Linked DNA regions of Dehalococcoides mccartyi CG5. The protein of the gene in region 1 binds, or shares a complex with, the protein of each later gene. Links are inferred from orthologs where the notes say so. Each region holds a gene or a part of one and is shown in the gene's direction. Other genes may lie near its edges. The genes, in order: tsaE and tsaD.

The links.
Region 2: the proteins of tsaE (region 1) and tsaD are in contact, whole or in part, in a crystal structure (PDB 6N9A), measured with the Thermotoga maritima proteins. The link is inferred for Dehalococcoides mccartyi CG5 from one-to-one orthologs. Residues at the interface, in WP_004082108.1 of Thermotoga maritima: Leu37, Gly38, Lys46, Lys57, Val59, Lys60, Ser61, Thr63, Phe64, Thr65, Leu66, Met67, Val69, Pro71, Tyr82, Arg83, Leu84, Asp86, Asp88, Phe89, Asp93, Ile128, Asp130, Glu131, Arg134; in WP_004082750.1 of Thermotoga maritima: Cys10, Asp11, Arg49, His50, Leu82, Gly84, Gly135, Gly136, Glu154, Thr155, Leu156, Asp157, Asp158, Ser159, Glu162, Asp165, Lys166, Arg169, Leu170, Tyr175, Lys213, Thr214, Leu217, Tyr218, Gln221, Arg222, Asn324.

The regions. Positions count from the first base shown.
Region 1 is NZ_CP006951.1:270,302-285,538, reverse strand. What follows is about bases 9,136-12,082. They hold tsaE (tRNA (adenosine(37)-N6)-threonylcarbamoyltransferase complex ATPase subunit type 1 TsaE), read left to right. Parts: upstream 9,136-10,336; coding sequence 10,337-10,828; downstream 10,829-12,082. Other genes in these bases: X794_RS01350 (bifunctional tRNA (adenosine(37)-N6)-threonylcarbamoyltransferase complex dimerization subunit type 1 TsaB/HAD family hydrolase), read left to right, coding at 10,806-12,082; thiL (thiamine-phosphate kinase), read left to right, coding at 9,330-10,340. Also shown: X794_RS01420 (CCA tRNA nucleotidyltransferase), read left to right, coding at 1-536; X794_RS01415 (potassium channel family protein), read left to right, coding at 523-1,332; X794_RS01410 (hypothetical protein), read left to right, coding at 1,418-1,657; X794_RS01405 (rubrerythrin family protein), read right to left, coding at 1,736-2,233; ispE (4-(cytidine 5'-diphospho)-2-C-methyl-D-erythritol kinase), read right to left, coding at 2,289-3,143; 16S rRNA (adenine(1518)-N(6)/adenine(1519)-N(6))-dimethyltransferase RsmA, read right to left, coding at 3,137-4,012; X794_RS01390 (metallophosphoesterase family protein), read right to left, coding at 4,032-4,763; X794_RS01385 (class I SAM-dependent methyltransferase), read right to left, coding at 4,891-5,493; X794_RS01380 (prenyltransferase), read right to left, coding at 5,493-6,413; X794_RS01375 (iron-containing alcohol dehydrogenase), read right to left, coding at 6,397-7,491; X794_RS01370 (class I SAM-dependent methyltransferase), read right to left, coding at 7,493-8,260; X794_RS01365 (ubiquinone/menaquinone biosynthesis methyltransferase), read right to left, coding at 8,262-9,038; more of X794_RS01350, read left to right, coding at 12,083-12,176; ndk (nucleoside-diphosphate kinase), read left to right, coding at 12,186-12,614; rsfS (ribosome silencing factor), read right to left, coding at 12,615-12,959; X794_RS01335 (TIM barrel protein), read left to right, coding at 13,079-13,909; ATP-dependent zinc metalloprotease FtsH, read left to right, coding at 13,981-15,237. UniProt on the Escherichia coli protein: Required for the formation of a threonylcarbamoyl group on adenosine at position 37 (t(6)A37) in tRNAs that read codons beginning with adenine.
Region 2 is NZ_CP006951.1:1,108,367-1,123,455, forward strand. What follows is about bases 12,291-15,089. They hold tsaD (tRNA (adenosine(37)-N6)-threonylcarbamoyltransferase complex transferase subunit TsaD), read left to right. Parts: upstream 12,291-13,099; coding sequence 13,100-14,080; downstream 14,081-15,089. Other genes in these bases: X794_RS05930 (HlyC/CorC family transporter), read right to left, coding at 12,291-12,982; X794_RS05940 (co-chaperone GroES), read left to right, coding at 14,573-14,869; groL (chaperonin GroEL), read left to right, coding at 14,897-15,089. In the rest of the region: X794_RS05865 (ATP-dependent Clp protease ATP-binding subunit), read left to right, coding at 1-15; X794_RS05870 (VTT domain-containing protein), read left to right, coding at 33-689; purF (amidophosphoribosyltransferase), read left to right, coding at 775-2,193; purM (phosphoribosylformylglycinamidine cyclo-ligase), read left to right, coding at 2,309-3,331; X794_RS05885 (class I SAM-dependent methyltransferase), read left to right, coding at 3,328-3,948; purH (bifunctional phosphoribosylaminoimidazolecarboxamide formyltransferase/IMP cyclohydrolase), read left to right, coding at 3,971-5,518; X794_RS05895 (nicotinate phosphoribosyltransferase), read left to right, coding at 5,536-6,537; HgcAB-associated protein HgcC, read left to right, coding at 6,721-6,969; X794_RS05905 (arsenite methyltransferase), read left to right, coding at 6,973-7,809; tRNA lysidine(34) synthetase TilS, read right to left, coding at 7,806-9,236; X794_RS05915 (histidine phosphatase family protein), read right to left, coding at 9,279-9,902; X794_RS05920 (M48 family metallopeptidase), read right to left, coding at 9,905-11,083; X794_RS05925 (TIGR03936 family radical SAM-associated protein), read right to left, coding at 11,083-11,727; more of X794_RS05930, read right to left, coding at 11,708-12,290.

The DNA.
Region 1 (15,237 bases):
ACAGCCTGCCGTTTATAAAGGCTGATAATTGGCCGGCAGACAAATTTGCCGAAGCCAGAAATATGTACGGCGAAAATGTATCTCCCGAAATATACCTCTGCCTGCTTTCGGTACGTCTGGATAAACCTCAGGCAGAAGCCTTGATAACCGGTCTGCACCTGAGCAAGTATATCTCGGCATGCCTGCGGGACTACCAATGCCTAGCTGAACATCTGGCAGAACTGGGCAGGGTTGACCTTAGTCCCAGCCGATTGTACGGCATACTGGTGAAGTGTAAAAAAGAGGCCAGACAGGCATTTAATATCGCTAACGATAACCCGATTGTCAGAAAACACCTGATGCTTTTTCAGGAAGAATTATCAGGCATAAAGCCATGTCTAAAAGGAACAGACCTGCTCACACTGGGTTTTGCACCCGGCCCGGATATCAAGACAGTACTTGCCGAACTGCTCAATCTGAAACTGGACGGAAAGATTCCCAGCCGAACAGACGAAATAGATTATGTAAAACGGAGACAGGCCGATGACCAAGTATAATCTAATGAAAAAGGTTCATAACCTGCTTACTTTCGGCTTTGACAGCCAGCCCCGCCGGTTTATCAGCTGGTTTATTATCAGCCTCATCTGTTTAAATGTGCTGGCGGTTATACTTGGTTCGGTAGATACTATTGGCCGGGATTATCATGACCTGCTCTTCGGCTTTGAGATATTTTCAGTAGCGGTATTCAGTCTGGAGTACATTTTACGGGTTTGGAGCTGTACCGTTGAACCAAAGTATTCCCACCCTTTTACCGGCCGGATACGTTTTGCCGTATCTCCGCTGGCACTGACGGATTTGCTGGCTATACTGCCCTTCTACCTGCCATTCCTTATACACGTAGACCTGCGTTTCTTGAGAACCCTGCGGCTTTTACGGTTATTCCGTTTGGGACATTTGAAACGTTTTAACGAAACCTCCCGCATGATTCTAAACGTGCTCCGCGAACGCAGAGAAGCCCTGATAATATCTTTTGCCATTATCCTGCTGCTTATTATCTTTACTTCCAGCCTGATGTACTTTGTGGAAAACCCTGCCCAGCCGGAAGTGTTTAAAAACATACCTGATTCCATGTGGTGGGCTGTTATGACCATGACTACTGTAGGCTACGGTGATATCTACCCCATTATCGCACTCGGAAAGCTTCTGACCAGTATAATATCCATACTGGGGCTGGCCACTTTTGCATTACCTACCGCCATTTTGTCTGCCGGATTACTGGAAGAATTCCAAAATAAAAAAGAAATTCATGAACATATCTGCCCCACCTGCGGTCAGGAGATACCAAAAACCTGAACCTTGAGGTTAATCTGGCATAAAAATATCTTCACAGACCTTATGGGTATATACTGATTGGGTAAATAAAAAAGTGGAGCTGACATTGCAAATAAAAAAAGACCTGGCATTAACCAATAAACTCCTGTCACAAGGTATGGTTTCCACCCGTGACCCCGAAACCGGTTTTAGATATATAATTTGTGCCAGCTGCCCCAATGACGGCGGAGACGGAACTGTATCCCGCATTGACCGTAAGGACAACGTGGTAGAACGGGTGCTTTTCTGCTGCAGTACCTGCGGGAAAGAGTTTGCGGTAAAACCGGAAGATATTTTTCTTGCCTAACCTTAGTCCAAACAGTCTTATAAAACAGATTGGGGAAGTGATATCACTTCCCCAATCTGTTTTATAAAGAAGATTAAGCTAGACTAACTTGAAGCTGGAGGCAGGCGCACCGCATATGGGACAGCGGGCAGGTGCCGCACCCGGCACGGTATTGCCGCAAACCTGACATACATAATAGACCTGGTCTTCAGCCCGGGTACCGGATTTTACTTCTTTCAGTGCCTCATCAAACAAACCGTGGTGGATTTTTTCTACCTTGTTGGCGTGATTAAAGCTAAGCAGTGCCGCTGAGTTTCCTTCAGTTTCGGCTTCTTTTATAAAGGACGGATACATACTGGTAAATTCATAACTCTCACCCGCAACCGCCTCTTCCAGATTGGCAGCTGTATTTCCCACTCCTTTTAAGACGTTAAAGTGGTTTCGGGCATGCACAGTTTCAGCCTCGGCCGCAGCCCTGAATAAACGGGCTACATGGGCAAAACCCTCTTTTTCGGCTTTATCGGCAAAAAAAAGATATTTGCGGTTTGCTTGGCTCTCACCGGCAAAAGCAGATTTCAAATTTTCGGAACTGGGCATTAAAAACACCTCCTTGATATTTGTATATCTTTATATAATACCCCGACCGGGTTTTTCAATCCAGCGGCCCTAAAGTGGACACCAGATAGGCCTGATGCCCTTTTTGGCACAGGTTATGGTATATCTTTTCAGCAGTGTTTTTATCTTTAAGCAGGGTGAACAGGGTCGGTCCTGCCCCGGCTAAAGATATCTGGTAAGCCCCTGCTTCCAGAAACTGCCAGCGGTATTTGACCAGTTCGGGGAAAAGCTCAAAAGCTACTTTCTCAAAGGCGTTAAAACAAAGGCTGAGGCTGAGCTTACCCTGACAAATACTTTCCAGCAGCTTGTCACTTATCTCTCCGCTGGTAAAGCTATCCGGGCGCAAATTTCGGTAAAGGGCAGCAGTTTTATCAGCCGGCATATCAAGCGCCGGCACCAGTAAAACCGCCCACATTTGAGTAAGGGTAGGCAGAGGAGTTACTGTTTCTCCCCGCCCTTCCATCATGGCCGTACCGCCCATTATAAAAAACGGCACGTCAGAACCCAGCTCTGCACCTATCTCCATCAAACGCCAGCAGGGATAACCGCACCCCCAAAGCTTGTTAAGTCCTTTCAAAACAGCCGCCGCACACGAACTGTCTCCCCCCAGCCCGGAAACCAGTGGAATACGTTTGGCTATTTTCAGGTTTACCCCTGTGTTCTGCCCGCATCTTTCACTAAACAGTTCCACTGCTTTTGAAACCAAACTAAGGTCAGCCTGCCAGTCCTGGCTGTCTGAACTTATATGTACCGTTTTAGAAGGGCTGAAAGACAGGCGGTCACACAGGCTTAGAGACTGGATAATGCTTCGCAATTCATGGTATCCGTCTTTTCTGCGGTATAGCACTTCCAGACTAAGGTTGACTTTGGCAGGAGCCAGCAATGTCAGCATGGGTTGCCCGCATATTCCAGGCATAACTTTTTCCATTCCTCCATGCTCAAAGTCTCTGCCCGGCGGGCAGGGTCTATACCTGCCCCGTTTAATAGTGACAATATAACCGGTTTGGATATGCCAAGTCCCTGTGCAAGTGCATTAAGCAGTGTTTTGCGGCGGGTACCAAAACCGGCTCTGGCCAGTTTGAAAAAATCAACCTCAGACACCCCTTCCATAATGGTTGTCTGAGGGATAACAATCTTTACTATAGCTGAATCTACTTCCGGAGGGGGATAAAAAGCCCCGCCCGGCACAACCGATACCAGTGAAGGGTTGCCATAAAAACGAACGCTCAGGGTCAAAAGCCCCATATCCCCTGTTTTGGCAACTATGTTTTTGGCTACTTCCTTCTGGACCATGACCACCATTGATTCCGGCTTGAGTTTTGCTTCCAGAAACTGGCGGAGTACAGCTGAAGTAATGTAATAAGGCAGGTTGGCTACCAGCTTGTAAGGAACATCTTGACCCAATATCTCTTCAGGGCTGGTTTTAAGTATATCCGAATGGATAAGCCTGAAATTGGGGTAGCCTTTAAATTTTTCGGTCAGAGCATCTATAAGCTTGTCATCCAGCTCTACCGCTATCACCTGTCCGGCTCTTTTCAGGAGTTCTTCAGTCAATGCCCCAAGACCGGGGCCCACTTCAATAACCGTATCGGTCGGTTTCAAATCTGCGGCCGCAAGTATTTTGTTCAGCACACCCTGACTTATCAAAAAATGCTGCCCCAGCCCTTTGCGGGCTTTCAGGGTATAGCCCTCCATCATCTCTTTGGCCTGAGCCATAAGCGAGGGGGCGCTGGCAACTAACAGAGGCACATCTTTTTCCATGTACCCCTATTATAAAGATTTAACGCCCTTTGCTCAATCGTGCTGATAAAAACGGGGGTAATTTGGCTTTTTGCATCTTCTTTTGGGTAGCAGGAATGTTATAAGCTACCCTGTAAAGGCAGAAAGTGCGGGCTTCATCATTGTAAATACCATAACTGGCCTGCGGGTTGCCGTCTCTGGGCTGGCCGACACTGCCGGGATTTATGATAAGATTTGTCTGGCGAAGAGGCTGCATACTCCCTGCCATTAGGGGCATACCGCGGCAGATCCCGTTTTGGCCGGTAGTAAATACATAGGGCATATGGGTATGCCCCACCAGACAATAAGGCGTCCGCATAAGACCGAAATTCTCGGATGCAAGCTGAGGGGTAGTAATATAATCCCACACCGGTCGTTTGAGACTGCCATGTACCAAGCTAAAATCACCCACGATAAGCATTTCGGGCAATACAGCCAGGTAATCAATCATGTCTGAAGACAACTGGCTTCTGGTCCATGCCAGACAACGGGCGGCTTCCAGTTCAAACAGGGAGTGGTTTATCTTGCCGGCTACTGCCAGGTCATGGTTGCCGGCTACTGCCAAATGTTTGTGGTTCATCAGAATTTCCAGACAGGCTGTCGGGTCAGGGCCGTAATTTATAATATCTCCCAAACACCATATCTCGGTAGCGTCACGTTTATAGGCATCTTCCAGTACGGCATTTAAAGCCTCCAGATTAGCATGTATGTCCGCCATCACCGCATAACGCATCCCTAATGATACCATAAGGGCGTAATTTGTTAAGGGGGCACTGTCCATTTTTGGCTATCTTTATTGAGGACAAAACAAAACAGGCTCCAAAGAAGCCTGTTGTAATATATATCTAACCTTTATTTGTTTAAGCAGGTCTTACGGCCCGCACAAATACAAATACCCCTCTGACTGCTTCCAGTTCCTCCACCTCAAAACCGGCTTCGGTTAGAAGTTTCCGCCATTCCTCCAGAGTATGCACCCACATAATATTGTGCTCAACAGGATAACGGTAAATAGTATTGACTATCAGGGAATAAAATTTGTTTTTGGGCTGGTAAATATCATAAATAGCCACTTTACCACCGGGCTTCAGGGTGCGGAAACATTCTGCCAGTACCTTGCCAAACAATTTGAATTCATGGCTGGCGCTGGAGCAATAAATACGCTCAAACTCCCCATCCTCAAAAGGCAGGTGATAAGCATTACCCCGCACCAGAGTTTTATTGGGGCGTTTAGTGCGGTCATTAAGAGCCATCATCTGAACAGACTGGTCCAGCCCCACAATCCGCTTCGCCTCTATCTTGTTAGCAATATATCCGGTACCGGTGCAAAGGTCTAACACACTAAATTCAGAGGTATCTTCGTTCAGCATACGGTTACGGGCACTTTCAAATGTGCCCAGCATAAACATACGGGTTAAAAATTCGTATACCGGGGCAACTTTTTCAAAAAAACTGGGCGCTACCATTATGTCAACATCCCTATGGCCACCGTAGCAGTTGTGACCGAATATATTATGACCATCAATTTATTGGCCATGGCTACCTTTATGGGGTCATCGTAATAGCGGTGGGCAATCCTGACGGCCATAACTGCCAGAGGAATACCGCCTAAGGCTATGGCAGAGAGTGGCGGCATCACCCCGCTAAAAACAAGCGCCAGTATATAGGCATACAGAGCTACCAGTGAAATAATAAACAGATTTTTGGCATTTTTAGGCCCTAACCGATATGTCAGGTTACGTTTTCCGGCTGCCCGGTCTTCTTCGTAATCCGGTATCTCATTGATAAGTATCATGGTCCACATGCATAAACCCGGTATGACACCTATTAGAAGCACATCCCAGCTAACCATGCCGGTGTGGACAAAATAACCCCAAGCGGTTAGAACCGGTCCGTATCCAAGAAGCATCACAAGTTCGCCCAAGCCGTGGTAGGCCAAACGTAGAGGTTTGGCGGAATAGAGTATGGAAATAGTCGCTCCGATAATGGCAATCCACATAACTCCCCAACCCATGTCCAGCGCCATGTAAATGGCACACATCAGGGCAAAGAGATACAGCCCAAAGATAACCATCAGAGACTGGCGGGGTTTTATGAGGCCGCAGGTAAATACCCCGCTCCCTCCGGAGAAAGGGTTTTTGGCATCTATGGGTTTGCAGTCAGTACCATAAACATAATCAAGGGTATCGTTGAACATGGTAAGACCTATCTGGACAGCTGCAGCAGCTGAAAAAGCCACTATAAAATTGGCCACATTAAAGGTACCCTCGGAAAAGGCTAAAGCGCCGGCTATTACCACCGGCATTACACCCTGAGGTAAAAACTTAAGGCGGGCGGCCTGTATCCAGTCCTGAAAACCCGGACGTTCGCTAGTAAGCGCTTTCAAGAACCTTCTTCAAAACCTCTTCAGAAACCTTAGTACCTATTTTACCATTTTCTTTGTGGAAACGGGTAAAATCTTCAAGCAGAAAGAAGTCTGTACGGGCAGTACGGCGTTTGTTGTCATAGCGAAGGGCTTCCAGCACGCCCTCCAGAGGAACATCTGCCGGAATGCGGGTCGGCAATCCCAGCTTCTTGAAAATACGCTCTATTTTGGCGGCCAGTTCAGGTTTCATATAACCCATCTCACAGGAAAGGGCGGCTTCCGCCACCATGCCAATGGCAATGGATTCACCGTGAAGAAGCTGACCGTTTTTAATAATCTCTACCGCATGGCCTATGGTATGCCCAAGCTCCAGCTGGGGATCAAGCTTGCCCTCAAAGGGGTCAATCTTCAGAAGCTCCAGTTTAAGCTCTATGGTATGGCGGGAAATATAGTCTATCACCTTCGGCGAATAATCACCGGCATGTTCTTCTATATAGTCAAAAAAGGTGGATTCCTGACACAAGCCGTGTTTTACAGATTCGGCCAAACCGGCCCGTATCTGGCGTTCGGGCAAAGTACGCAGAAAATCAAAGTCTATAAAAACAAACTCGGGGGCATAATACTGACCGAACAGATTCTTGCCCATTTTGTAATTCACGGCCTGTTTTTGACCAATAGCACTATCTATCTGGGCAACCATGGTGGTAGGTATATGGAAAAAGCGCAGACCACGGAAAAGGAGAGCTGCGGTAAGGCCTCCCAGATTTCCTACTACCCCACCCCCCAGACAGACAATAACGCTGGACTTGGTAGCCCTGAGGTCAAGGATTTTGGAGCCGATATCTTCCAGCGTAGACAATGTCTTGGAGGCTTCACCGGCAGGGAAAGCCAAAATATGGGTTTCAGCCACGCCGGCAAGCAAGTTCTTGATTTTATCCTTGAGGATATTTTCAAGATTGGAATCGGTAATAATAAAAAACTTGTCCGCATTCAATTCACGGGCACATCCAGGCAGGCTATCCAGTATGCCACTGCCTATATATACGTGACGGGTACGGTTATTGCCAATGTCATAAGCCAGTGTATCCACTTTACCCATTTTAACTCTCCGGCTTATAGGCCACTGTAAGTGTACCCATACCGCCGCTTTGATAGCGGGATTTGATATTTATAAAACCCTGATTCTGCAATATGGCAGTTATCTCAGCGTTGCTGGGCATGGCCAGCACCGAGTTTGCCAGATAACGGGCAGACTTTTTTTCCGTGCCGATTATCCGTGCCATTACGGGCATCAGATTTTTCAAGGCAAAGAGATAAATACCTCGCATAGGCTGTTTTTCAGGTTTGGTCATATCTTGCAGAACCAGCAGACCACCCGGTTTTAGTGCCTTGAAAATATTAGCCGCAGCCAAATTTTTATTGGCAAAATTGCGGAAAGCGAAGCAGGTACCTATAACATCGTACTTGGCGTCTCCGTAGGGTATTTCGGCATCACCCACCCAGAATTTCACACTGCGATCCGCAAAATTTTTCTTGAGACGGCCTTTGGCCACTTCTACCATTTCAGGAGTAATATCAAAGGCGTCTATATCCACATTTTTCATGTACCGCAGGGTATTGAAGGTAACAAAACCGGTACCGCAAGCAAGGTCCAGCATTTTTACCTGCGGCATGTTGCGGGTATAAGTCAGTATCTCCAGAACCATCTCTTTGCCCCAGCGGCGGTGAATACCCATACCCATAATGTCATCGTGCAGGTCATAGTGTTTAGCCTGAAAGCCAAACAACTGGAGCATATAACGCTTGCGGGCCTGAGCCTCTTCAGACTCGAAGCCGGGGTCTTTCACACTTACATTTATACTGCTCATTTTATTCTGATTTCTCCGGTTTAAAGCCCCAGATTACGCAGGCAATACCCAGTGACAAACTCTTGTACTGGCATTTTTCAAAGCCCTTGCTTTCCATCAGTTTAGCAATCTGCCCGTTAGTGGGCATCATCATGGCAGATTTATAAAGCCAGCGGGCAGCTGATTTTTCAGTACCCAAGATGCTGGTGAACAAAGGCAAAACGTACTTCATATAGAATATATACAACCCGCGCATGGGATGGTGTTCGGGTTTGGTAAGGTCCTGAATAATAAACAAACCACCCGGCTTAAGAGCGCGGAAAACGTTCTCGGTAGCCAGCCCTTTGTTGGCAAAGTTGCGGTAAGCAAAACTGGTGGTTATCAGGTCGTATTTATTTTCGCCAAAGGGAACTTCGGCATCACCCTGCCAGAACTTGATACTGCGCCCCTTGAAATATTTTTCATAGCGTTCCTTGGCAACCGCCAGCATATCCGGGCTGATATCAAAGGAATCTATGTCAATATTCTCAAAGTTCCGGGCTGTATTGAAAGTGACAAAACCGGTGCCGCAGGCCAAATCAAGCATTTTGGTGCTGGTACGGCCTTTCATAAACTTGCCGATTATTTTAAGAACGGTCCGCATCCAGAAACGGTGGGCATAAAGCCCGAAGACATCATCGTGGAAATCATAGTTTTTTGCTTGAACTACGAACAAGTCAACCATGTACTGTTTACGTTTATGCGCCTCTTCAGAATCAAATCCGGGGTCCTGGATAGGCGCTTCGGCCAAACTACTCATCAGCTATCACCTTTTGAAGCATTTATTTAGATGTATACTATATCTGAAGTCATTGAAACGGAGAGTTAAACAATGACAAAACTCAGCTTTTTTGAGTAAGTGCCAAATAAAAACGCCATATTGATGGCGATTTCAAAGACCAATCATATTCCTCAATGTATTAATTGTCAAGGTTAAACCCCTTCGCAACCCATACGTAAGCCAAACCTGAGAAACCGCCCCGTAAATTTTACAAAATGGCTATTTCCGGCACTGCAGGCATCAGCTAAAAAATGGTATAATCTCTGCATTATGAAGGTTTCTGACATAGGCGAATGCCAGCTGATAGACAGACTGAACATTCTTTTGCACCAAAAGCCTGATGAAAATACCCCTGCCCGTGAAAACCTGATACTGGACATTGGTGATGATGCCGCTGTTTTTCTCCCCCGGGGATACCAGCTGGTCACCGTAGACAGCCTGATTGAAAACGTACATTTCAACCGAAGCATGCTTAATTGGGTAGATCTGGGTTACAAAGCGCTGGCTATAAACATGAGCGATATTGCCGCCATGGGCGGGCTCCCCCAGTATGCCGTAGTGAATATTGACCTGCCGCCGGATACTCTGGTTTCCAGCGTAACAGACTGCTATAACGCTATGTACAGTCTGGCTAACAAATACCAGACTGTAATAATAGCCGGGGATACCAACCAGTCTTCTATTATAAATCTGGCTATTACCCTGCTGGGTTCGGCGGAAAACCCGTCCTGCCTGCTTACCAGAAATGCCGCTCAGGCAGGACAAAAAATAGCCGTTACCGGTTATCTGGGCAACGCTGCTGCCGGTTTGGATATGCTTTTAAACCAAACCGAAGTTACAGATGAAAGCCGCCGGATATTTTACCGCTCTTTTTACCGCCCTGAACCGCGTATTAATGAAGCCCGGTTACTGGTCAACGAGGGCGTCCATTGCTGTATAGATATAAGCGACGGGCTGGTGACTGACCTTGGGCATATACTCAGGCAGAGCCGGGTAAGTGCCAGAATAGAGCTTGATAAACTGCCACTCCATCCCAGCCTGCGCCTCAGTTACCCTTTGCAGGCCCAAAACATGGCACTCTACGGGGGTGAAGATTACGAACTATTATTTACCGCCTCTGCCAAGGTGATAGAGCAAATATCGGTGCAGAGCCATATACCGGTTACTATCATAGGCGAAATTATTCCGGGTAAACCGGAGGAACTAAAACTAGTGGATAAAGATGGGAGGGCCCTTCAGCCGGAAAAGAACGGCTGGGAGCATTTTAAAAAACCGAAATGAACCAACTTGAACTGGTGAGTCACAGTACCCAGCAAACCCAGGATCTGGGAAAGATAATAGGTGAACTGGCATCAGCCGGGGATATTATCTTCCTGGTGGGAAACCTTGGAGCAGGCAAAACGAACCTGACCCAAGGATTGGCAAAGGGGCTGGATATTACCGAAAATGCCTTGAGTCCTTCGTTTGTGCTGGCCCGCGAAATGTACGGGCGTCTACCTTTGTACCATATAGATTTATACCGTCTGGACCTGAGTGAAGAGATAGAAGAACTGGGTCTGGAAGACTATTTTTATGGCAGCGGAGTAACTGTGGTAGAGTGGGCTGACAAAGCCAATGAGCTGCTGCCCCCGGAAAATCTGCAGATAGAGATAGCCTATCTGGATGATGATACACGGAAACTGACCCTGTCTGCCTGGGGTATCCGCTATGAAGAGCTGTTAAATGAGATTGCACAGAGGGTAAAGGATGCCGGTTTTAATAGCCATTGATACCGCCACCCCGGATACCGGGCTGGCTATACTTAGAGATAATGAAATAGTTGCCCAGTACAACTGGCTTAGCCACCAGAACCAGACTGTGGAGCTGTTGCCCCGGCTGGACTGGCTGCTTGAGTCTGCAGGGCTTAGCCTTAAAGATGCCACCGCCATTGCGGTTTCCATCGGGCCGGGCAGTTTTAACGGCCTGAGGATAGGCCTCAGCACTGCCAAAAGCCTGGCCTACACTCTTGATATACCTCTGTGCGGTATCGGCACGCTGGAACTGGCTGCATACCCATATCTGGCAAGCGGGCTTACGGTATGGGCACTGCTGCCTTCGGGACAGCAGGAATATGCTGCGGGAGCTTATACTAAAAACGGAGCAGATTTAAAAGAAGAGATTAAACCCCATATCACCAATCTGGCTGATTTAGCCGCTAAAATAACCGAACCTTGTGTTATCTGCGGGCCGATAAGCCAAACCGTCCAGACCGAACTCAAAACCCTGCTTGGGGACAAAAAAACAGTATTTGCCCCGGCAGATATACGCCCCTCAAGGGCAGTATCGCTGGCAAGGCTGGCTAAAAAGAGGATTGAAGACGGCCTTACAGATAATTCTGCCGGTCTGCAGCCGCTTTATCTGCGCCGCCCCCAGATATCCCCCCGAAAACACCCCACTGGACTGCCGCTTTCCCAAAACAAAGCGGTTATCTGGGATATGGACGGAGTGATTGCAGATTCCGCCCCTCTCCATTTCAGGGCATGGCAGACTACTTTTACTGAAATGGGTTACACTTTTTCCGAAGCAGATTTTTACCGCACCTTCGGTTTGCGAAATGATATGATAATTTACTCTGTACTGGGGGAAAAGTCAGAGGCGGATATTATCCACACTCTGGCTGACCGCAAGGAACACCTGTTCCGTGAATATGCCGGACAGGATATAAAAATATTTCCCGGCGTAATGGATTTGCTAAAATCCCTGAAAGCGGCCGGCTACCGGATGGCGATTGCGTCTTCGGCACCGCTGGCTAATATCAAGCTGGTTATGACCAAGCTGGGTATAGGTGACTACTTTCTGGCCACAATCAGCGAAAAGGATGTTACCAAGGGCAAGCCAAATCCGCAGGTATTTTTGCTTTCGGCCGCCAGACTGTGTGCCAGACCGGAGGAGTGTCTGGTTATAGAAGACGCACCCGGCGGGGTGGAAGCGGCTAAAAAAGCCGGCATGAAGTGCCTGGCTGTTACCAACAGCCAGCAACCAGAGACCCTAAAAGAGGCCGATTTGATAGTTGACACCCTCGGCAAAATTGGTGTAGAAGATATAGCCGGTTTTATAGGTTCACCCGGCGCTAAATAAAGGAGAAATATGGAAAGAACACTTTTACTGGTTAAGCCTGACGGCGTTAACCGCGGTCTGTCCGGTGAAATTCTGGGCAGAATGGAAAAACTGGGATTAAAACTAATCGGACTGCGGATGCTCCAGATGGATGCTGTTCTGGCTGACAAACACTATGCCCCCCATCGGGCACGCCCCTTCTTCAAGGATTTAGTCACTTACATCACCTCCGGCCCTATTACAGCCGCTGTTTTTGAGGGCGAAAATGCCGTTGAAAAAATGCGCAAAGCTATGGGTGCTACTGACCCTGCCAAGTCTGAAAAGGGTACTGTAAGGGGAGATTTGGGTATAAACATAGAGCAGAATACTGTTCACGGCTCAGACTCAGCTGAAAATGCCAAACATGAAATAAGCCTGTTTTTCAGCGAAAGCGAACTGGTAAACTACGACCGCCGTTAGTTACTGTATAGCAACCAGTTTGGGGGCATTCTCCCAGAGACGGTCCAGCTTGTAGTAACTGCGTATTTCGGGAGTGAATATATGGGCAATCACTCCGCCGAAATCAAGAAGTATCCAGCCTGAATCCGCGTCACCTTCACGGTGGCGCGGGCCTATTTTAAGGGGTTTCAAGGTCTTTTCAACTACATCTGCAATAGCCGAAAGCTGGCGGCCTGAAGCACCGCTCATCAGCACAAAATAATCACAGTAACTAACCAGTTCCCTGACGTCCAGAAGGACTATATCTTCAGCCTGTTTCTCACTGGCCATGCTTACCATCTGCCGGGCAATATCTATTGATTCCAAGTGTATCCTCCCCAAAAATCTGTTTTAAGTATAGCATACAACCCTTTGAGGTCTGTAATACGGGCAAAACAGGCCTGCGGTTTTTTAAATACCGGACATATCTGATATACTTAACCTCTATGGCAGGTTTACTTTTCGGCACCGCCGGCATTCCCTACTCCACCCCCAAACACACCACCCAGAATGGAATTCACAGGGTGGCGGAACTGGGGCTGGACGGCATGGAAATAGAATTTGTCCGCGGGGTATATATGAAAGCCCCGGATACCAACCCGGTCAGAATCCTTTCGGATCTTCTGCGTATAAAACTGTCTGCCCATGCCCCGTACTATCTGAACTTTAATGCAGTTGAAGAAAATAAAGTCAAAATGAGCCAGCACCTGCTTTACCAGTCTGCCAAAATGGCTCACCTCTGCGGGGCAGGGTCACTGGTATTTCACCCCGGTTTTTACCTGACAGACTCGCCTTCTGCTGCCTACGAATCCATACGGGATAATATCCGCCCTGTTGCCAGCCGTCTTCAGGAAGAAGGCTTTGATATAACCCTTCGACCCGAGGTAAGCGGTAAGGTGACCCAGTTCGGAGACCTGAAAGAGACTATGGCACTGTGCAGTGAAATACCCGGCCTATTGCCGACTATAGATTTTTCCCACTATCATGCCCGTACCGGTAAATACAACTCCTATTCAGAGTTCAGCTTTATGTTAAGTACCATGGTTGACTATCTGGGTGAAAACGCAGTTCTAAATATGCATATACACGTTTCGGGCATAGACTACTCTCCCAGAGGGGAAAAACAGCACCTGAATCTGGCTGATTCAGATTTCAATTACAAAGAATTGCTGCTGGCTCTGAGAGACAGGGGCTGTGCAGGGCTGGTAATATGTGAAAGCCCTAATATAGAAGAAGATGCCCTGCTCCTGAAAGAGACCTACTTCTCTCTGGCCTAAAGACGCCAAAATCCTTATATGCTATAATTTACTTAATATGTCCCTTATTACATGAAATTTTGAGGTACCAAATGAATTCAAATTGGAAACGCAGCACCATTATTTATGTCGTGATGCTGGTGGCTATCATAGCAATCTTTTCGTTTCTGGTGCCGAATGCCCAGAAACCGGAGGAAGTGCCTCTGAGCCAGATAATAACCCTGTCTCAGGAACACAAGATTGCCGAAATTACAGTTGACAGCGAAACCATAGAGGTAACTACCACTGACGGCACAAAACTGTCCACCGTAAAGGAATACATTGCCAGTATTTACGACATTGAAGGTCTGGACCTGACTGATGTCAAGGTAAATATCCAGCCGGCGGGCGGGCTGGACTGGGGCACTATGATTCTTACCTATCTGCCCTTCCTGATATTCGGCGGTCTGCTTATCTTCATCTTCACCCAGGCAAGGGGCGCCAACAATCAGGCTGTTTCATTCGGCCGGTCCAAGGCCAAACTCTTCAATATGGACAAGCCCACCATCACCTTTGCCAATGTGGCCGGGGTAGATGAAGCCAAACAGGAAGTAGGCGAAGTTGTTGAATTCCTGAAATCCCGTGAGAAGTTTCAGGCACTGGGTGCCCGCATTCCCAAGGGTATTTTGCTGATAGGACCTCCCGGTACAGGTAAAACCCTGCTGGCCAAGGCTATTGCCGGAGAAGCAGGCGTACCCTTCTTCTCTATAAGCGGCAGTGAATTTGTAGAAATGTTTGTGGGTGTAGGTGCTTCAAGAGTACGTGATTTGTTTGATCAGGCTAAAAAGAATGCCCCCTGCATTATCTTCATAGACGAAATAGATGCTGTCGGACGCCAGCGCGGCGCAGGCTTGGGCGGCGGACATGACGAACGGGAACAGACCCTTAACCAGATACTGGTGGAGATGGACGGGTTTGATACCGATACCAGTGTAATAGTAGTGGCGGCAACCAACCGTCCTGATATACTTGACCCGGCCCTGCTCCGTCCCGGCCGTTTTGACCGCAGAGTAGTGCTGGACAAGCCGGATATAACCGGACGTGAAGCCATACTAAAAATCCATGCCAAGGGCAAACCTCTGGCAGATACGGTTAACCTGGAAAATTTGGGCAAGCAGACAGTCGGTTTTTCAGGTGCAGATTTGGCAAACCTTCTTAACGAAGCCGCCATACTGGCCGCCCGTAAAAACCGCAAGGTAATTGAAACCGAAGACCTTGAGGAATCTATTGACCGGGTTATTGCAGGGCCTGAACGCAAGAGCCGCCGCATAAGCACCCAGGAAAAAGAAGTAACCGCTTACCACGAAACC
Region 2 (15,089 bases), 850 kb from region 1 along the record:
CAAAAGGCCGCCTGATACCAGAAAGACCTTAGATGGCAGAGCTGCCCGAAGAAGAAATATCAATATGTGCAACCGGTGCCGAGCTAAAGACCCGTACATGGTTTAAAAAGTGGGGAATTTGGCTCGGCGTTCTGGTTATTATAATCAGCATTGCCCTTTCGGTTTGGCTCATCATCCGCCGGGATATTATTCAGGATTTGGCCGGCTATGGATATATAGGCATGTTTGCCATCAGTTTTCTGGGTAGCTCCATTTCTATTGTTCCGGTACCCATGCTGGCTGTCCAGTTTACGCTGGGCGGGGTCTTGCCGCCGCCGGTGGGAGATCCGATACTGGGGCCGCTCTTCGCCGGAGTGGTAGCCAGCTTAGCCGAAGCTCTGGGGGGCTTTTCCATTTACATGACCGGCTATTCAGGTAAATCCAGTCTGGCCGGATCAGATTCAGGCAGCAAACTAAACCGCTTGTACTGCAGAATGCTGAAGCTGATGGAAAGGCGGGGTTCACTTATGGTTTTTATACTTTCAGCTATTATCAACCCTTTTTTCTACCCCATGACTCTGGCCGCCGGAGCAGTAAATTTCGGTATCCGCAAATTTATGCTGATTTCACTGGCCGGCAAGTTTATTAAATGCACTGCCATCTGCTATGCCGGCTATTTCGGCCTGACCCGCCTGTTTGGCCTTGAATAGGTTTGCATCGCAGCTTAAATTGACCCGTTCCAAAGCTTAGCGTATAATAAAAAATTGTCATTCAGATATAAAGAGGCTGTCTATTTTGCATGAATCTTGCGGCGTTTTCGGTGTATTTGCCCCCGGTCAGGATGTAGCCCGACTCACATTTTTCGCTCTGTTTGCCTTGCAGCACAGAGGGCAGGAAAGTTCAGGCATATCTACATCTGATGGACAGGAGCTTAAGCTTCATTCCCAGATGGGTCTGGTTTCCCATATTTTCACTGAAGATATACTTAAAAAACTGGACGGCCATATTGCCATAGGCCACAACCGCTATTCCACCACCGGTTCAAGCCAGCAGATTAACGCCCAGCCCTTTGTAATGGGGCAGGGAGATAATGTTATAGCCATAGCCCATAATGGCAACATCGTAAATTCCGAAGCTTTGAATACAGAACTTACCTCTCAGGGATACACCTTTAAGACATCCACTGATACCGAAATAATCAGCCAGCTTATCCTTTCATCTATTGAAACTGACTGGGTCAAACGGATACGTTATGCCATGAACCGCCTGAAAGGGGCTTTTTCCTGCACCCTTATGACCAAAGACACCCTATTTGCCATGCGTGACTCACTGGGTGTCCGTCCCCTGTGCTTGGGTAAAATTCAGGGCGGTTATGTAGTCACTTCTGAAAGCTGTGCTCTTGACCATATCGGAGCTGATTTCGTGCGTGAAATAGAGCCAGGCGAGATTGTAGCTATAAACGGAAACGGCATAACCAGTTTTAAACAGCAAAGCTCCAGACGGGCTTTGTGTATATTTGAGTTCATTTATTTTGCCCGCCCAGATAGCCTGATAGACGGGCGTCTTTTGTATTCCGCCCGCCAAGCCATGGGGGTAGAACTGGCCAAGGAATACCCGGTAGATGCAGACCTGGTTATAGGCGTACCTGACTCTGCCACGGCTGCCGGTATCGGCTATGCCGTAGGTTCAGGCATTCCTCCAGCCGAAGGCCTTATTAAAAACCGCTACATGGGGCGAACCTTTATTCAGCCTGACCAGCGTCTGCGTGATTTGGGCGTGAAACTAAAGTTCAATCCCCTTAAGAGCGTTCTGGAAGATAAGCGGGTAGTACTGGTAGATGACAGCATAGTCCGGGGAACTACCACCCCACAGGTTATCCGCCTGTTACGTAAAGCCGGCGCCAAAGAAGTCCATATGCGGGTATGCGCACCCCCCATAACCAACCCATGTTTCTTCGGGGTAGATATGGCCACCCGTTCAGAACTTATTGCCGCCAGAATGAGCATACCTGAGATACAAAAATACATAGGAGCAGATTCACTTGGCTATCTTAGCCTGCCCGGGTTGATAAATGCCGTGGGGCTGCCTGAGAAGAATTTCTGTCTGGCCTGTTTCACCGGCGAATATGCCCTGCCAGTTCAACTGGAAATGGATAAATTTGCACTTGGCAATCAACGACACAACTGTTGCCAGATGCCTTCACCCGAAAGCTAGTTTTCCACCCCAAAAGAGCTATCCCGCGCCTGATACCGCTTGAAGTTTAACGCCTTCGGCGGTGTTTTATTCGTTGCAGTTGATAGTTATTTCTGATAATCTTAGTTACCACGATTTGAGAGGTGGCCACATCAAAGATACATATGCAGGGGCAGGAGTGGATATAAACTCCGCCTCAAAATCAAAAGAACTCATCAAACAATACGCCAAAGCCACTCTTGGACCTCAAGTGCTGGCAGGTCCGGGATTTTTCGGCGGAATGTACGAATTCAAGGGTTACAAAAACCCGGTACTGGTTTCCAGCTGTGACGGCGTAGGCACCAAACTGAAAATTGCCGGCGTGCTGAATAAACACGATACTATAGGCATTGACATTGTCAATCACTCTGTCAATGATATATTGACCTCCGGGGCTGAACCCATCTTTTTCCTTGATTACATTGCCATGGGCAAGCTATCACCAGGAAAGATAACCGAAATTGTCAAGGGACTGTCAACCGCCTGTCTAGAGGCGGGATGTGCCCTTATCGGCGGTGAAACTGCCGAAATGCCCGGCCTTTACCACGGGGAAGATTACGATTTGGCCGGATTTATTGTCGGGGTAGTTGAAAAAGAAAATATGCTTATCAACCGGGGCATCAAACCGGGAGATGTGATTTTGGGTCTGGCTTCAAACGGACTCCATACCAACGGTTATTCTCTGGCACGCAAAGTTCTGGGTGAAAGCCGTGAATCACTGGACAAATACTATCCTGAACTCGGGCAAACAGCAGGCGAAGCCATGCTGGTACCCCACCGCAGTTATCTAAAAGAAATAAAGCCCAACCTCCTTCTCATAAAAGGGTTAGCCCACATAACCGGCGGCGGCCTGACGGATAATGTCCCTAGGACACTGCCTGAAGATGTGTCCGCCCGTTTTGAAACTAAAAACTGGGAAATACCGCCCTTGTTCCAGCTTATCCAAAAAACCGGTGGAATAGACCGCGAAGAGATGTTCCATGTGTTCAATATGGGTATAGGTATGGTTATAATAGCCGGCACTGAAGAGGCCGGGCTTATTATGAAAAACCTGCCGGAAGCAAAAATCATCGGGGAGATTATTGCCCGCCAGAGCGGAGCACAAGTGATAATTGAATGAGCAGCCGGGATTACTTCAATCAGGTAGCCGACAACTGGGATGAAATGCGTCAGGGCTTTTTCTCAGACCGGATACGCGAAGCTGCCCTTGAAGCCGCAGATGTAAAACCGAACAGCATAGCCGCTGATATAGGGGCAGGCACAGGATACTTGACCGCAGGACTGCTGCAAAAGAATTGCCGGGTTATAGCCGTTGACCAGTCAGCCGCCATGCTTGAAAAGATAAAGTCCAAGTTCGGGGTGCGAAATGTCTCCTGCCTACAGGCAGATGGAAACGCACTCCCTTTAAAAAACCAAAGCGTAGATTACAGCTTTGCCAATATGTTTCTTCATCATGCCGAAGATCCGGCAGGGGTGATAAATGAAATGAGCCGGATACTTCTGCCGGGCGGACGGCTGGTCATAACAGACCTTTGCCTCCATACCCATACAAATATGCAAAAAGAGCATCACGACCGCTGGCCGGGGTTTGAACTGAAAGATGTCAAGGGTTGGTTTGAACAGGCCGGTCTTCAAAATATCCGGGTTGAAACCTTGAACCAGAAATGTACCGCATCAAGCTGCACCTGCCAAGAGCAGATTGCCATAGATATTTTTCTGGCCTCAGGTGAGAAATAAAATTTATTTAACATAAGGAGGGATTGTCATGAGGGCTATCCTAAGCGTCTCAGATAAAACCGGTCTTATCGAATTCGCCAGGGGCTTGTCAGAACTGGGTTTTGATATATACAGCACCGGCGGAACCAAGAAATCACTCCAGCAGGCAAATGTAACTGTTCACAGTATTTCAGACATGACCGATTCACCCGAAATACTGGACGGACGGGTTAAAACCCTGCACCCCAAGGTACACGGTGGCATACTAGCCCGGCGTGACCTGCCCGAACATATGGCCGAACTGGAAAAATACAATATCCAACCCATTGACATGGTGGTAGTCAATCTCTATCCCTTTGTCAAGACTGTGTCGCGTCCGGATGTCAGCCTGACCGATGCACTGGAGAATATTGATATTGGCGGCCCGACCATGATACGTGCTTCTGCCAAAAACTTCCCCAGTGTGACAGTGGTGGTAGACCCCCAGGATTACCCCCGTGTTCTGGAACACCTCAAGACCGGCACTTTGAGCCTAGATGAACGCAAGAAGCTTGCCCAGAAGGCCTTTCAGCATGTAGCTATGTACGATACTGCTATCTCCCAATATCTCTGGCAGGGAGAAGAGGGCTTCCCCGAGAATATGACCATAGCCCTTTCCAAGCGCTATGACCTGCGTTACGGTGAAAATCCCCATCAGCCGGCAGTTTTCTATGCTGAAAACAGGGTAGGGCACGGGCAGAACACCGGCATTACCTGGGCACAACAGGCCTGGGGCAAACAGCTTTCCTTTAACAATATCCTGGATGCCGACGCCGCATGGGGAGCCGCCACTGATTTTTCGGCCGCCACAGTAGCCATAGTCAAGCATACCAATACCTGTGGTCTGTGCAGCCGCGAAGACGTAGCCGAAGCCTACAAGAGAGCTTTTTCCGGAGACCCTGTTTCAGCTTACGGGGGCATCGTAGCCTCAAACCGCAAGGTGACTCTGTCCATGGCCGAAGCCATGAAAGGCACCTTTTATGAAATTATTATTGCCCCCGAATACGAGCCGGAGGCGCTGGAATTCCTTAAAACCCGCAAGGATTTACGCATACTTATAGCCGAGCTTCCCAAACATAATGAGGCCGAAACCCGTTCACTGGATTACCGCAGGGTAAAGGGAGGGCTGCTGGTACAAGCCGCTGATGAACTGGCGGAAAATGCCGTCCAGACCAAGGTGGTAACCAAGCGCGAACCCACCCCTGAGGAAATGTCAGATTTGAAATTTGCATGGCGGGCAGTCAAGCATATCAAATCCAACGCCATTGTGCTGGCTAAGAACAATGTTCTGCTGGGTATGGGAGCCGGACAACCCAACAGGGTAGTCAGTGTAGACATTGCCAAGAGCAAAGCCGGTGAGGCTTCAAAGGGTAGTGTCATGGCCTCTGACGCCATGTTCCCCTTCCCTGACAGCGTTGAACAGGCTGCCGCTGCCGGAGTGACCGCCATTATCCAGCCAGGCGGTTCTATCCGTGACCAGGAGTCTATTGATGCCGCCAACAAGCACAACATAGCTATGGTCTTTACCGGCACCCGTCACTTCCGCCATTAGAATGAACCGGAGGAGTTATGACTTTTAAACCGAAGTTTAATATACCCGGAAACCTGCTGGCAGGGGATACCACAGATATCTATTTTGCCCGGACAGTGGAAATACTGGCTAAAGAAAACCGGAACCCTGTAGCGGTAATGGAAGTATTCGCCACCCGGCCCGGCATTCTGTGCGGTCTGAGCGAGGCTGTAGAGCTTCTTCAGGCGATATTGCCGGCAGGTGAGGGAGAAATATGGGCACTGGAAGACGGTGACCAGATTTCAGCCAAGGAAGTCGTGATGCGTATCAAAGCTCCTTACCTAAGCTTCGGCCTTTACGAGACTGTTTATTTAGGCATGCTGGCTTCGGGTACTGGCTGGGCAACCGCCGCCCGCGAATGTGCGGAGGCGGCAGGGGATATACCTGTTACCAGTTTTGGTGCCCGGCATATTCACCCGCTGGTAGCCGGCCGCATGGATTATGCCGCCATGGTGGGCGGGTGCGAAGGCTGTTCGTCCATTGAAGGGGCGCGCCTTTCGGGCATCAACCCTTCTGGTACTATTCCCCACGCCCTGATACTGGTTATGGGTGATACTTTAAAGGCCACTCTGGCCTTTGACAAATACATGCCGTCCCAGATACCCAGAGTAGCTCTGGTAGACACCTTTAAAGACGAGGTTGAGGAAAGCCTGCGGGTAGCCGAAGCCATGGGACAAAGGCTGGACAGCGTCAGGCTGGACACCCCCCTTGAGAGAGGGCGGGTTACGGCAGATTTAGTTAAAGAAGTGCGTGCCAATCTGGATATGGCCGGACACAGGCATGTCAAGATATTTGTTTCCGGCGGCCTTACCCCGGAACGCATACGCTACTTTGCGGAAAATAATGCCCCGGTAGACGGCTACGGAACAGGCAGTTATATAAGCGGTGCCCGCCCCATTGACTTCACCGCAGACCTGCACGAAATTGAAGGCAAACCGGTAGCCAAACGGGGGCGCATACCAGGTCTCGCCCAGAACCCCCGCCTTAAAAAAGTGCGTTAGCTATATTTAAACTCTAGATTATAAAGCGGCCTTAACCAGCCGCTTTTTCTTTTGTTTGCCAGTTTGATACGTCTAAATAAAACTCTAAAAAGCAGTGGCCCCCGTTATATTATTTGACAGAAAAAACCAATTGGAGTATTATTCAGTATATTCTGATTTTACTGATTTACTAGTGAGGCAAATATGGAAGAAAAGTGCTGTTGCGGGATAGATGCCATCTTAAGCATAGACGCCCGTGGTCAGCTGGTACTCCCAAAGGAAATCCGCACCAAACTGGATATCCAGCCGGGAGACAAACTGGCGGCCATTACCCAGCATTCAGGTGGAAAACCCTGTTGCCTGCTACTCATAAAAGCAGACGAGTTTTCGGAACTGGCCAAAGAAATAGTCAGCCCCATTTTAAAAAACATGACAGTTGCAGGAGGAGATTAACCCATGACAGACATCAAGAAACTGGTGCGTGATGAATACGGACAGATAGCCGAAAGAGCGGCTTCACCCGCCAGCGGTTGCAGTTGCTGCAGCAGCAGCTCTAATATGGCGGCAGAATCCAGCCTTCAGGCAGGCTACAGCCCTGAAGAAATAAACTCCGTCCCCGAAGGTGCCAACCTGGGATTGGGCTGCGGTAACCCTCTGGCGCTAGCCGAAATAAAAGAAGGTGAAACTGTACTGGATTTGGGGTCAGGCGGCGGTTTTGACTGTTTTCTGGCCAGCCCGCGGGTGGGTGAAAAAGGCAAAGTAATAGGTGTAGACATGACACCCCAAATGTTGTCTATAGCCAAACGCAACGCTTTTCAGGGTGGTTATACCAATGTGGAATTCATTCAGGGGGAGATTGAAAACCTGCCGCTTGAGGCAAACAGTATAGACCTTATTATCTCCAACTGCGTTATAAATCTGTCACCGGACAAGCCTGCAGTCTTCAAGGAAGCCATGCGGGTACTCAAGCCGGGAGGTCGGATAGTCATTTCGGATATTGTGCTGGAAGGAGACCTGCCAGACGAAGTCCGCAAATCTGCCGCCGCCTATGTGAGTTGCATTGCCGGAGCAGAACAGATGTATGATTATCTGGATATTATCAATGATGCCGGTTTTGTTGACATAACATTACTATCCAAAGAAACCTACGGCTCAGACAGCTGTGGTGACGAGGGTTGCGGCTGTAGTTGCAGCTGTTCAGATGAATCCTGCCACAGCCACCAAGATGCCGAAACCAACGAACTAGACGGTTTAATCAGCAGTTTAAGGCTCAAGGCCTACAAACCGCTTTAACCCAACAGCCTGAATTCCACCCGAAGCACCCGGCGGGTATTTTCATCTACCTTGGCGGATTCGCCAATACGGTAACCCACCAGCCAGAGTATTTCCTTGCTGGATATAAGCAGGGGTACTCTGGCCCGCCAGTTTCGGGGAATCTTATTGTCTATCATAAATTCCTTCAGGCTCTTGGCGTCTTCCATACCCAGCGGCTGAAACTGGTCACCCTCGGCGCGGGTACGAACTATCAGGTCAGTCCCGGCTTTATCCATATCCAGATAGGCTACCAGACTGCTTTCACTTAAATCCAGACCTATCGGCGAAGGCAGTATTTCAGTTTTTACTACCCAGCCGTCCAGAAAAGTTTCCGTCCCCACTCCCAGCCTGTATTCCCCCTGACAAGGCGGGTATGGACAGAGTTCGTCAATCCCCCAGCCCAGCAAATAATGTTCATAATCTACCTGAAAAACCAGCTTATATGGCAGGTCTATCCGCCGCCCGGCAGGCTTATCCATGGTCTGGACAATGTTCTCTATGTGACGGGCTTCTATATCCTTCAACCCGCCCAGCAGTTCTTCCATCATCTGGCGTAAAAGGTTTCGCTTAAGTGCCGGATGAAGCCGCTGCATCTCTATTTTTTCAATCATAAGCACATCGTCTTGGCGGATTACCAATTCGGCTTTCATCTGGGATGTAACCTCATCCAGCAGAGCCATTTCCTCACCCGCAATAAAAGCAGTACGGAGTATAGTTTCCTCAAAGGCGGGGTTAATTGTCTTTAACAGAGGCAATACCTCAAGGCGTATTCGGTTTCGCAGAGGTTCTGTGCTCAGGTTCGTAATATCCTGTCTGGGCAAAAGCCCAGCTTCGCGGCAGTACACTTGAGTTTCTGCCCGGCCAAGACACAGTAAAGGGCGGATTACCCTTAGACAGCCTGCACCGGCTATGGTTCGGTTTAAAACCGGCCTGAGTCCTTGAAGTCCGCGGGTTCCGCTACCCCTAACAAGGTGGAGCATAACGGTTTCAATATTGTCGTCCAGGGTATGTCCTACCGCTACTGCTGCTGAACCGAATTCGGCCGCGGTTCGGCAGAGAAAAGCGTAACGCATTTCGCGGGCGGCTTCTTCCAGTGACAGGTGGTGTTCAGCCTGATAAGCCTTGACACTGACTTTCTGCTGGCAAAGGGGTAATCCCAAAGCACTTGCCAGTTCGGTTACATAGGCGGCATCACGGTCAGATTCTTCTGCCCGCAGACCGTGATTCAGATGTGCCAGCCGCAAACTGAAACCCATTTCCCTGCTTAGTTTATGCATTATGTAAAGCATACAAACGGAGTCAGGTCCGCCGGAAACTGCCAGCAATATTTCGTCGCCGGCTGAAACCAGTCCCTGTTTTTTTATATATTTACTTACCCGTTCTGTTAAAATCTCGGTATTGTCCAAGGGTATATTACCGCCTTTTAAAACTTATTCAACAAGATATTTTCAAATACAACGGCTGTCCTGGTGAAAGCCATTTTCATTAAAAAGTGCCAGATAAGCTTGGTTGCCCTTAAACTCTATCAGACTTAGACTGCCGATGTGAAGCCTGAAATTGCCCATTTTTTCCAAAGGCAAATCAAGCACCTTGCAAATAATGGAGAGTATCACGAAATAATGACAGACCACGGCCACATTCTGGTCAGGATGGTCTGCGGCTATTTTGGTGATAACCCGCCATGCGCGGGTCTGAACATCGGTAAGGGATTCGCCGCCGGGAATGCGGGGCAAGCCGCCCTCAGGATGGGGTTCGGTAAACAGCTCTGTAACCTTCATATTGGTACTGCCCATGTCAACACCTTCAAACTCGCCTGCCTCTATCTCCCTGAGGTCAGGTGCGGTATTGATGGCAAGACCGTGCTCAAGTGCAATCACTTCGGCGGTTACTTTTGCCCGGCTAAGAGGGCTGGCATATATGGCAGACAGTTTTTCATCTTTGAGCCGAAGTGCCAGACTACGGGTCTGGCGAAGGCCGTTTTCATTAAGGGGGGTATCACTCAACCCGCCCTGCAAACGGCGCTTATTATTCCAGTCCGTTTCTCCATGCCGAATCAAGTATATTCTGGTCATGTCTAGCCTCTGTCCACACTCCGGCGTTTTTCAAATTCGTCCGCCAGATGGATTCTTTGGGTATAGCTGGGATGATCTTGCGTCAGCCGCTCCAGCCAGTTTGAGGGTTCGGCTTCAGCCAGATTCTGGTTAACCAGACGGGTCATAGCCGTCCGAAAGGCAGACGGGTTTTGACTGATATTCAGGGCAAATTCATCTGCCTGCTTTTCTAATTTACGGGTAAAAAGGCTGAGCACTGGTGAAATACCTATTAACAAAACCGCCAATATACCCCCCAGTAAAGGCAATCCGGCCGGGTCAGAAAGCCCGCTATATTCCATAGCATTGCTTAGATAGCTGAAAATAGCCCCCACCACCGCTAGGACTCCGAATAAAACCGCTGCCTGAAGGGAAAAAAGACGCAACATATCATTATGCTGCTGGTGGGCAATCTCGTGGTACATGATAACCTCTATCTCAGGTATGGAGTAACGGTCTACCATGGTATCGCTCAAAACTATCCGCCGGGTACGCCCCAAACCCATCAGGGCGGCGTTGGCGGCCGTTCCGCGGGCACTCAGCTCTATAATATATATCCCCCTGACAAATACGCCTATACGCCGGCAAAGCTCTGTAAGGCTGGTTTTCAGTTCCCCATCGTCAAGGGGTTTCATGGGGTAGAACAGAGGTATCAGCCAGATAGGGGCAATAAAAGTCATGCCCATGCTTACCGCCAGAAATCCCAGCCAGACCAGCAACCACCAGATATCCGGCCAGGCACCCATAACGGCATAAACCGCCGCTACCAGAAGCACACCCATCACCAGCGTAATTAAAAAAGACTTGGCAGCATCCGCAAAAAATGTCTGCCGGGTCTGGCTCAAAACCCCATAGCGTTTGCCCAGAACATACCCGGTGTAATAACCAAACGGCAGGCTGAATATTTCATAAACAAACGCAAGCAACAAAAAATAGATACCGGCTGACCAAACCGGGGGCAACCCCAGATGGCTGGTAAGCTCGGAAGACAGACCGCTAAAGATTAAAAATGATGCCGCTATGGCAATAATACCCGTTTGAATATAAGCAAACCGGCGTTGAAGCCGGCTGTAGTCTCTGGCTTTTTGCTGGCGTTCCGTATCCAGCCCAAGGGGAGAGTTCAAAGTATCTTCGGGGGGAAGAGCCAGTTCACCTTCAGGCATCAGGCCTCCAGAACAAGCCGTATACGCTCCACTGACAGGGGAAATTCGGAAATACCCAAAGCTTTGGTTATCTGTTCAGGGCGGCCTGCCCCTTTGCTGTCGCACTGGAGAAGCATCCGCAGGCAGAGCATATCATCAGCCAGAGCCAGCACTTCCAGTTCAGCTACCTGAGCACGCAAATCATATTCTTTAACCTTGTCCTGACGCTGCAACTGCCAGACAAGGCTGTCTTTGGCCATAAAGTCATCTACCACCTGCCGGCACTCCGAAAGGGACATTGAAGTCCGCACCGTTACAACGTACTCGGCCTGACGCACCAGTGCCTGAAGTGAATCCTGTTCAAGGGGTACAACACAGCTTTGGAGTATCTTGATGCCCTCCGGCAGCTGGCGGTTTATCAAATCTTCAAAATAATGGGGACTGAGAGCGCCAGAAGTATACAAATCCATAAATTCAGCCCGGCTGGTATACCCCACCGGCAAGGGTGATGCCAAAGCCATGCGCGGGTGAGGGTTAAACCCTTCTGAATAGGCGGGTTCTACTCCGGCCCGGTAAAAGGTCCTTTGCCACAGGCGTATTATGTCAAGGTGAGAAATAAACTTCAGGTTTTCTCCCCTTTGGTATTTAATTCTTAGACGCTGCACGTTTTTCCTTTGTTATCAGGACTTCATCAATCTTCATACCCTTCATACGGGTAATCACCACTTTGAGATTCTGCAGTTTTATTTGCTGACCCTGCTTGGGTATATATCCCAAACGATCCAGTATCAATCCGGCAATAGTCTCATAATCACCTTCGGGTAAGTCCAAATCCATTTCAACATTAGCTTCTTCTATCCGCATACTACCGTCTACCTGAAAGGTGTACTCATTAATAGACTCGTAATCTTTTTCAGCATCCGCCAGCTCATCACCTACCGGTCCGACTATCTCTTCCATCAGGCGGGAAAGACTTACAATACCAGCTGTGCCGCCGTATTCATCTATAACTACACACATGCGGAAGTTCTTTTCCCGCATCTCATTAAAAAGCTTGCCGATTGGCTTGGTTTCAGGGGCAAAATAGGCCGGCCGCATCAAATCGTCAACCGAATCCTGCGGGGTATGAGTACCCTTGGCCAGTGCCATCAGCACATCTTTAATGGATAATATGCCCAGTACATTATCCATATTTTCTTCGTATACAGGGAAACGTGACATGGGAGACTCGGCATATAAATCCAGAAAATCTTTCAGGGTCGAGCCTTTTTCCACGCTCTCCACTTCCGGTCTGGGAACTATCACTTCCCGTACCGGCCGGTCAGAAAACTCAAATACTTTATGCAGAAGCTCGGCCTTATCTTCTTCAACCGTGCCCTCTTTATGGCCTACGGTTATCATGGCCCGGATATCGTCTTCGGCCACCAGAGAACTCTTGAGCGAAGGGCCGCCGAACAACTTGGTAAAACCAGAGGATATCCAGCCGAGCAAAGCCACCACAGGTGCAAATATTTTAGAAATTATTTCTACAACAGGGGCTACCGAAAGGGCTATTTTTTCAGAATGCTGGGTAGCCAAAGTTTTGGGTGTAGTTTCGCCGAAAACCAGCAATATTATAGTAACCCCGGCAGTGGCAATAAGAACGCCTGTTTCATTGCCCCATACCGAAACCGCCAGAACAGTACCCAGAGCGGAAGCGGCCGTATTTACAAAATTGTTGCCCAGCAATACGGTAGAAAGAAATTTTTCAGGCCTTTCCATTAATTTGGAGACTTTGTCAGCTCCTTTTACCTTGCTTTGAACCATGTTTTGCAGGCGGAAACGCTGCAGTGAGATAAAAGCAGTTTCAGAGCTGGCAAAAAAGGCGGAAAAAACAACACACAGAACGAAGAGTATAAGGTACCATGTCTCGGTACTCATTTTGAAGAAAACCTCACTAACCTAGGCTACAAAGCCTGGATATTTATAATAACATTGACCTATATGGGTGTCAAAGGGTTTAGCCCTTGACATTGTCTATGATATAATCCTGTTTATATGAAAATACTGGGTATTGAAAGCTCCTGTGACGAAACTGCGGCCTCCGTGGTGGAAGATGGGGTAAATATTCTCTCCAACCGGATATCTTCACAGATAGATATCCACTCCCGTTACGGCGGAGTAGTCCCCGAAGTGGCTTCCCGCCAGCACCTGCTTTCCATATTGCCGGTTATTAAAGACGCACTGGAGGAAGCCCGCACTGGTCTTGATGAGATTTCCGCCATAGCCATAACCAATGGACCCGGGCTGGCAGGCTCTCTGATAGTGGGGGTAAATGCCGCCAAGGCCATAGCCGCTGCCCGCCGTATACCTCTGGTAGCGGTAAACCACCTGCACGGCCATATCTACGCAAACTGGCTTTTCGGCAAAATACCGGAGTTCCCCTGCCTGTGTCTGACTGTTTCAGGCGGGCATACGGACTTGGTGCTGATGAGCGGACACGGGCAGTACCAACTGCTGGGACGCACCCGTGATGATGCCGCCGGAGAAGCCTTTGACAAAGCCGCCAGAATACTGGGATTAAGCTATCCGGGCGGACCAGCCATAGACAGAGCCTCCCAGGATGGCCAGGCTGTACTTGATTTGCCCCGTTCATGGATACCAGGCAGTCATGACTTCAGTTTCAGCGGGCTAAAAACAGCCCTTCTCAGGCTGGTGGAAAGCGGTGAAGTTTGTTCGGTAAATGATGCCGCCGCCAGCTTTCAAAAAGCAGTGGTAGACGTGCTGGTAACCAAAACCATAAACTGCGCCCAGGAATATAATGTGAAGCAGATACTTCTGGCAGGCGGAGTAGCTGCCAATAATCTGTTGCGTAAACAGCTAAGTGAAAAATCCTCCCTGCCGGTTTCCATACCGCCGATGGGGCTTTGCACCGACAATGCCGCCGTAATAGCCTCCTGCGGCTATTTCCGCTTTATATCCGGCAAGCAAGACGGGCTGGATATGGATGTATTGCCGGCACTGTCAGTTACTTCCTGAAGTGATTGACAATCTTTTTTTGGCAAATAAAAAAGGAACCCGTTTCCGAGCTCCCTTTTACAACCTGTACAGTATTTGAGGCGGCCTGTACAGTTTTCAAAGACCATCCAGATCTTCATTAACTGTAACCATTGTAGACCAGTATCAAAGATCTTACTATCGTACTTATTACGTAAATTGACTGCGCATTTATGCTTAGTACTTTAATATACTATCGTATATTTTTAAGCCGGGAGGTACTTTTCAGTCTCTGTTAAACCCTGCTATCTGACTATCCCAAGACCATATAGAGAGTTTATACCCTTGGTTGATATAGCTATATTTATTTTTGCAGCTATATTTCTTCTTATTTTACCCTAAATACCTGTAATTATCTCTGTATACAGTTGCAGGTAACCTTTCAGTACTGTATTATATTGCTGTTAGCAGTCTCGTACTGAGACTGCTAAAAAATTGCCGCATAAATATAGTTAAATATTAAAAGGAGGAATAATGGCAATTAGATTCGAACCCCTGCACAACATGGTACTCATCCAGCCCCAGGAAAAACAGGATATGAGCAAAGGCGGTATCATCATACCTGACGCCGCTCAGGAAAAATCCCAGGAAGGCTTGATTGTAGCCGTGGGCCCCGGCCGTCTGGATAAAGATGGCAAGCGCGAAACCATGAGCATCAAAGTTGGAGAGAAGGTTCTTTTCCCCAAATTCGGTGGTGTTGAACTTAAATCTGGCGGCGTGGAATATATCATCATGCCCGAGAGCCAGATCATGGCTAAAATCGTAGGCTAAATTTTTTAACGAATATTAGGAGGTATAATGGCTAAGCAGATTATATTTGGCGAAAAAGTCAGGGTCTCCCTTAAAAAGGGTGTTGACACTCTGGCAAATACAGTAAGAGTAACCCTTGGCCCTAAAGGTCATCCCGTAGCCCTTGAGCGGAAATGGGGCGCACCCACTGTTATAGATGACGGTGTAACCATTGCCCGTGATATTGAACTGCCCGATGCTT